Regions from separate parts of the Streptomyces sp. MK7 genome, predicted to be linked through region 2. Evidence: predicted binding sites of a transcription regulator. Region 2 holds the regulator's gene; the other holds the start of a gene.
The links. The regulator HrcA, encoded in region 2, represses chaperone genes, less so after heat shock. The targets are predictions, from matches to a motif close to TTNGCACTCNGNNNNNCNGAGTGCNAA.
Positions count from the first base shown of each region.

Region 1: groL (chaperonin GroEL) is a predicted target of HrcA. The motif match lies at 1,593-1,619, and genes of this name have one in related genera.

Region 1 is NZ_JAVACL010000013.1:87,620-91,025, forward strand. It holds gene thrC (threonine synthase) at 1-369, shown strand, start outside; gene R2S09_RS17135 (MoaD/ThiS family protein) at 546-821, shown strand; gene R2S09_RS17140 (cold-shock protein) at 1,250-1,453, shown strand; gene groL (chaperonin GroEL) at 1,783-3,405, shown strand.
Region 2 is NZ_JAVACL010000003.1:304,587-307,992, forward strand. It holds gene R2S09_RS06095 (DUF3097 domain-containing protein) at 1-387, opposite strand, end outside; gene R2S09_RS06100 (MBL fold metallo-hydrolase) at 635-1,366, opposite strand; gene hrcA (heat-inducible transcriptional repressor HrcA) at 1,516-2,532, shown strand; gene dnaJ (molecular chaperone DnaJ) at 2,533-3,406, shown strand, end outside.

The sequences.
Region 1 (3,406 bases), on a different contig from region 2:
GTCGTACGCCCGCAGAAGCCGAACACCATCGCCAAGTCGCTGGCCATCGGCAACCCGGCCGACGGGCCGTACGTGCTGGACATCGCGCGCCGCACGGGCGGTGCGGTGGAGGATGTGACGGACGAGCAGGTCGTCGACGCGATCAAGCTGCTCGCCCGCACCGAGGGCATCTTCGCCGAGACGGCGGGCGGCGTGACGGTGGGTGTGACGAGGAAGCTGATCGACAGCGGCGCCCTCGACCCGACGAAGACCACCGTCGTCCTCAACACCGGCGACGGCCTGAAGACCCTGGACGCGGTCGCGGGCACCGGCCTGACCGCGACCATCCGCCCGAACCTGGACTCCTTCCGAGAGGCCGGCCTCGCTTGACCTCCTCCTCGGAAGTCCCGAGGAGTCCAGTGGTCGCCCACTGGGCTTCCTGCTTCACCGCCGGCCGCCCCCGGGACGAACCCGAGCCGAGGTCCTACGCCGGCTCCACAGGCCGAAACCGCCAGCCCGGCGGCCGACACGCAAAGTAGTCTTATCGTGACTGGAGGTCAAGTCGCATGAGCGTGACCGTTCGCATCCCCACCATCCTGCGCACCTACACCGGCGGGCAGGCCGAGGTGAGCGCCGAGGGCGCGACCCTCGCCGAGGTCATCTCCGACCTGGAGAAGAACCACACGGGCATCGCCGCGCGCGTCCTGGACGACCAGGGCAAGCTGCGCCGCTTCGTCAACGTCTACGTCAACGACGACGACGTCCGCTTCGAGCAGGGCCTGGAGACCGCCACCCCGGACGGCGCGGGCGTGTCGATCATCCCCGCGGTCGCCGGCGGCTGATCATTACCCTGAGTAACTCGATTACCGATTGTTCACGGAACGGCCCCTTCCGTAAGAGAAGCGGAGGGGGCCGTTCTGCGTGATTGAGCGCGGTACAGTTGGGGAACGCGCCCCTGATCCATGAATCGGGAAGCCCTGGATTCCTGCCGCACGCCGATAAGAAGTAGCCAAAGTGTGCGAGTTTTTCGCGGCATTTGTCTTGTTTGTGGGGCCCGACTTGCCCTGAAACAAGATGAATTCTCGTCATATTCCGGACCCGGTCCGTCCAGAATTCTCGTCCGATTGACCTGTTGCAGACGGCAGTTGGACAGATACATTCAGCCGCGGTCGACGCGTTCCGGCGCACGCCCCCGTCCACGGGGGGTGAGGTCTGACCCGGGTCCGCGAAGTGTGGATCTGTGCAAGGGCCAGTAATAGGGGAGTTAGGCATGGCTCAGGGCACCGTCAAGTGGTTCAACGCGGAGAAGGGGTACGGCTTCATCGCGGTCGACGGTGGTGCGGACGTCTTCGTCCACTACAGCGCGATCCAGATGGACGGCTACCGCACGCTGGAAGAGGGCCAGCGGGTCGAGTTCGAGATCTCGCAGGGCCAGAAGGGCCCGCAGGCGGACATGGTCCGCGTCACGGCCTGATTCGCGCGACCACCGCAAGCGATCAGCTTTCGAAGGGCCCGCTCCTCCACCCGGGGGGCGGGCCCTTCGGCGTGTCGCCGCACGCGCGCGCTGCCACCCCGGCCGTCGCCCCCCGAGGGGGCTCGCTTCGCGAGCGCGCCTTGCACTCGGGTGGGTCGAGTGCTAATCATTGGCGTTAGCACTCTGAAGGTGAGAGTGACAGCGAAGGACCGGGTCGGTGAGGCCCGCGGGCCGGGTGGGGCAAGGAACCACGAGGCCGGCGAGCCGTCCGTCGCGGGCGCGGGCGCGGTCCGAAGGAATCACCCCCAGTCCTGGAGGGACCACTTCACATGGCCAAGATCATCGCGTTCGACGAGGAGGCGCGGCGCGGCCTCGAGCGCGGCATGAACCAGCTCGCGGACGCCGTCAAGGTGACCCTCGGCCCCAAGGGCCGCAACGTCGTCCTCGAGAAGAAGTGGGGCGCCCCCACGATCACCAACGACGGTGTCTCCATCGCCAAGGAGATCGAGCTCGAGGACCCGTACGAGAAGATCGGCGCCGAGCTGGTCAAGGAAGTCGCCAAGAAGACGGACGACGTCGCCGGTGACGGTACGACCACCGCGACCGTCCTCGCCCAGGCCCTGGTCAAGGAGGGCCTGCGCAACGTCGCCGCCGGGGCCAACCCGATGGCCCTGAAGCGCGGTATCGAGAAGGCCGTCGAGGCCGTCTCCGCCGCCCTGCTCGACCAGGCCAAGGAGGTCGAGACCAAGGAGCAGATCGCCTCCACCGCCTCCATCTCCGCCGCCGACACCCAGATCGGCGAGCTGATCGCCGAGGCCATGGACAAGGTCGGCAAGGAAGGCGTCATCACCGTCGAGGAGTCGCAGACCTTCGGCCTGGAGCTCGAGCTCACCGAGGGCATGCGCTTCGACAAGGGCTACATCTCCGCCTACTTCGCCACCGACATGGAGCGCATGGAGTCGTCGCTCGAGGACCCGTACATCCTCATCGCCAACTCCAAGATCTCGTCGGTCAAGGACCTGCTCCCGCTGCTGGAGAAGGTCATGCAGTCGGGCAAGCCGCTGCTGATCATCGCCGAGGACGTCGAGGGCGAGGCCCTGTCGACCCTGGTCGTCAACAAGATCCGCGGCACCTTCAAGTCCGTCGCCGTCAAGGCCCCGGGCTTCGGCGACCGCCGCAAGGCCATGCTCGGCGACATCGCCATCCTCACGGGCGGCGAGGTCATCTCCGAGGAGGTCGGCCTCAAGCTGGAGAACGCCACGCTCGACCTGCTGGGCAAGGCCCGCAAGGTCGTCATCACCAAGGACGAGACCACCATCGTCGACGGTGCCGGCTCCTCCGAGCAGGTGGGCGGCCGCGTGAACCAGATCCGCGCCGAGATCGAGAACAGCGACTCCGACTACGACCGCGAGAAGCTCCAGGAGCGCCTGGCGAAGCTCGCCGGCGGTGTCGCGGTCATCAAGGCCGGTGCCGCCACCGAGGTCGAGCTCAAGGAGCGCAAGCACCGCATCGAGGACGCCGTCCGCAACGCCAAGGCGGCCGTCGAGGAGGGCATCGTCGCCGGCGGTGGCGTGGCCCTGCTCCAGACCACCAACGTCTTCGAGAAGCTGGAGCTCGAGGGTGACGAGGCGACCGGCGCCCAGGCCGTGAAGCTCGCGCTGGAGGCCCCGCTGAAGCAGATCGCCGTCAACGCCGGCCTCGAGGGCGGCGTCGTGGTGGAGAAGGTGCGCAACCTGACCCCGGGCCACGGCCTGAACGCCGCGACCGGCGAGTACGTCGACCTGGTCAAGGAAGGCATCATCGACCCGGCGAAGGTGACCCGTTCCGCGCTGCAGAACGCCGCCTCCATCGCCGCGCTGTTCCTGACCACCGAGGCCGTCATCGCCGACAAGCCGGAGAAGGCCGCCGCGCCGGCCGGCGGCGGCATGCCGGGCGGTGACATGGACTTCTGAT
Region 2 (3,406 bases):
CGGCAGGTCGTCGACGCCCTCCAGGTACTCCACGACCACGCCCTCGATGCGCAGGTCGTCGCCCCAGACCTTCTCGACCAGCTCTGCGTCGTGCCGCCCCTCGACGTAGATCCGCCCGGCGCGGGCCACGCGCGCGCGTGCACCGGGGACGGCGACCGAACCGGAGGCCGTCCGGGTGGGCCGTACCGGCTCACCGGACGACGGCCGTACCAGGGTCACCACACGTCCCTCCAGCAGGAAGCCCCGGGGCTCCAGCGGGAACACCCGGTGCTTGCCGAAGCGGTCCTCCAGGGTCACCGTGCCCGCCTCGCAACGGATCACCGCCCCGCAGAAGCCGCTCCCCGGCTCCTCGACCACCAGGCCGGGCTCGGCCGGCACCTCCGGCACGGCCTTCGGCTTCTTCCACGGCGGGGTCAGGTCGGGGGAGTACGAACGAAGGCGCGGGCCCGAAGGGCCCTCGTCGGAAGGGCGGTGGCGGGAGACGGGTGGGAGGGGCGGGCCCGAAGGGCCCTCATTGGAAGGGCGGTGGCGGGAGACGGGTGGGAGGGGCGGGCCCGAAGGGCCCTCATTGGAAGGGCGGTGGCGGGAGACGGGTGGGCGCATTCGGGTGACGATAGGAGAAGTCCTGCGCCGATCAGCGCGACACGCCGAAGCGTGCCGCCAGGGCGTCCCGCTGGGCCCGGACGTAGGCGGCGTCCACCACCGCTCCGTGACCGGGGACGTACAGGGCGTCCTCGCCGCCCAGTGCCAGCAGCCGGTCCAGGGCGTCGGGCCACCCGGACGGCACGGCGTCGGGGCCGGCCTGGGGTTCGCCGGACTCCTCGACCAGGTCGCCGCAGAACACCACCGGACGCTCGCCCGGCACCACCACCGCCAGGTCGTGCGCGGTGTGGCCCGGGCCCACGTTCGCCAGCAGCACCTCCCGGCCGCCGTCCAGGGCGAGGGTCAGCCGGCCGGAGACCTCGCGGCCGGGCCGTACCAGGGCCGCCACCGCCTCGTCCGCCGCCCGCGCGTCCAGCCCGTTGCGCACGGCGTCCGCGCGCAGTTCCGCACGCCCGTGCACGCCGTCGAACACGGTCCGTGAGCCCTCGGCCGCGAAGACCTCCGCGTCCTCGAACCGGGCCGCCCCGAAGACGTGGTCGAAGTGCGGGTGCGTCAGCGCGAGAAGTGTCACACGGTCACCGCCGAGCTCCCGCGCCTGGGCCCGCAGCCGCGCGCCCTCCGCCAGGCTCGACCCGGCGTCCACCAGCAGCGCCGAGCCGCCGGAGACGACCAGCCCGACCGTGCAGTCCCACACCGGCAACCGCACCCGGCCGACGCCCTCCGCCAGCCGCTCCCACCCCAGCTCTTCCCAAGTCACCGTCATGCCGCGACGCTAGCCCTCCCGGCACCGGCCTGCCGGCACCAGCCTTGCCGCCGATGTACCCGACGGCCGTACACTGGGCCCGGGAATGCTGGCACTCGTATGCGCCGAGTGCCAGGCGGGAGCCGAGGAAGATTCTGGAGGTGCGCGCGATGCTCAGTGAGCGACGGCTTCAGGTGTTGCGTGCCATCGTCCAGGACTACGTCGGCACCGAGGAGCCGGTCGGCTCCAAGGCCCTCACCGAGCGGCACAACCTCGGCGTCTCCCCGGCCACGGTCCGCAACGACATGGCGGCCCTGGAGGACGAGGGCTACATCGCCCAGCCGCACACCAGCGCGGGCCGCATCCCCACCGACAAGGGCTACCGCCTCTTCGTCGACAAGCTCGCCGGGGTCAAGCCGATGACCGGGCCGGAGCGGCGCGCCATCCAGAACTTCCTCGACGGCGCCGTCGACCTCGACGACGTGGTGGCCCGTACGGTGCGGCTGCTGGCGCAGCTGACCCGGCAGGTCGCCGTGGTGCAGTACCCGTCGCTGACCCGTTCGACCGTGCGGCACGTGGAGCTGCTTGCGCTCGCGCCCGCGCGCGTGATGCTGGTGCTGATCACGGACACCGGGCGGGTCGAGCAGCGGATGATCGACTGTCCGGCCCCGTTCGGCGAGACCTCGCTCGCGGACCTGCGGGCGCGGCTGAACAGCCGGGTCGCCGGCCGACGCTTCACGGACGTGCCGCAGCTGGTGGAGGATCTGCCCGAGGGCTTCGACCTCGAGGACCGCGGGACGGTCTCCACGGTGCTGTCCACGCTCCTGGAGACCCTGGTGGAGGAGAACGAGGAGCGGCTGATGATCGGCGGCACCGCCAATCTGACCCGCTTCGCACACGACTTCCCCCTCACCATCCGGCCCGTTCTGGAGGCGCTGGAGGAACAGGTCGTCCTGCTGAAGCTGCTCGGCGAGACACAGGATCCGGGCATGACCGTGCGCATCGGTCACGAGAACGCCTACGAAGGACTCAACTCCACGTCCATCGTGTCGGTGGGCTACGGTTCGGGCGGCGAGGCAGTCGCCAAGCTCGGCGTGGTCGGACCGACCCGCATGGACTATCCGGGAACGATGGGAGCGGTACGCGCAGTGGCACGGTACGTCGGACAGATCCTGGCGGAGTCGTAAGTGGCCACGGACTACTACGCCGTTCTCGGCGTGCGTCGCGACGCGTCGCAGGAAGAGATCAAGAAGGCCTTCCGGCGGCTCGCGCGCGAGCTGCACCCGGACGTCAACCCCGATCCGAAGACGCAGGAGCGGTTCAAGGAGATCAATGCCGCTTACGAGGTGCTGTCGGACCCGCAGAAGAAGCAGGTCTACGACCTCGGCGGCGACCCGCTCTCGCAGTCCGGCGCGGCCGGCGCGGGCGGGTTCGGGGCCGGCGCCTTCGGCAACTTCTCCGACATCATGGACGCGTTCTTCGGCACCGCGTCGCAGCGCGGACCGCGCTCGCGCACCCGCCGGGGCCAGGACGCCATGATCCGGCTGGAGGTGGAGCTGGACGAGGCGGCCTTCGGCACCACGAAGGACATCCAGGTCGACACCGCCGTCGTCTGCAACACCTGCAACGGCGAGGGCGCGGCGCCGGGCACCTCCGCCCAGACGTGTGACATGTGCCGTGGCCGCGGTGAGGTCTCGCAGGTCACCCGGTCCTTCCTGGGCCAGGTCATGACCTCCCGGCCCTGCCCCCAGTGCCAGGGCTTCGGCACCGTCGTGCCGACCCCGTGCCCGGAGTGCGCGGGCGACGGCCGTATCCGCGCCCGGCGCACGCTGACGGTGAAGATCCCGGCCGGCGTGGACAACGGCACGCGCATCCAGCTCGCGGGCGAGGGCGAGGTCGGCCCCGGCGGCGGTCCGGCCGGTGACCTCTACGTCGAGATCCACGAGCTGCCGCACCCGACGTTCCAGCGGCGCGGCGACGACCTGCACTGCACGGTCACCATTCCGATGACCGCGGCGGCCCTCGGCACCAAGGTGCCGCTGGAGACCCTGGACGGCCTGG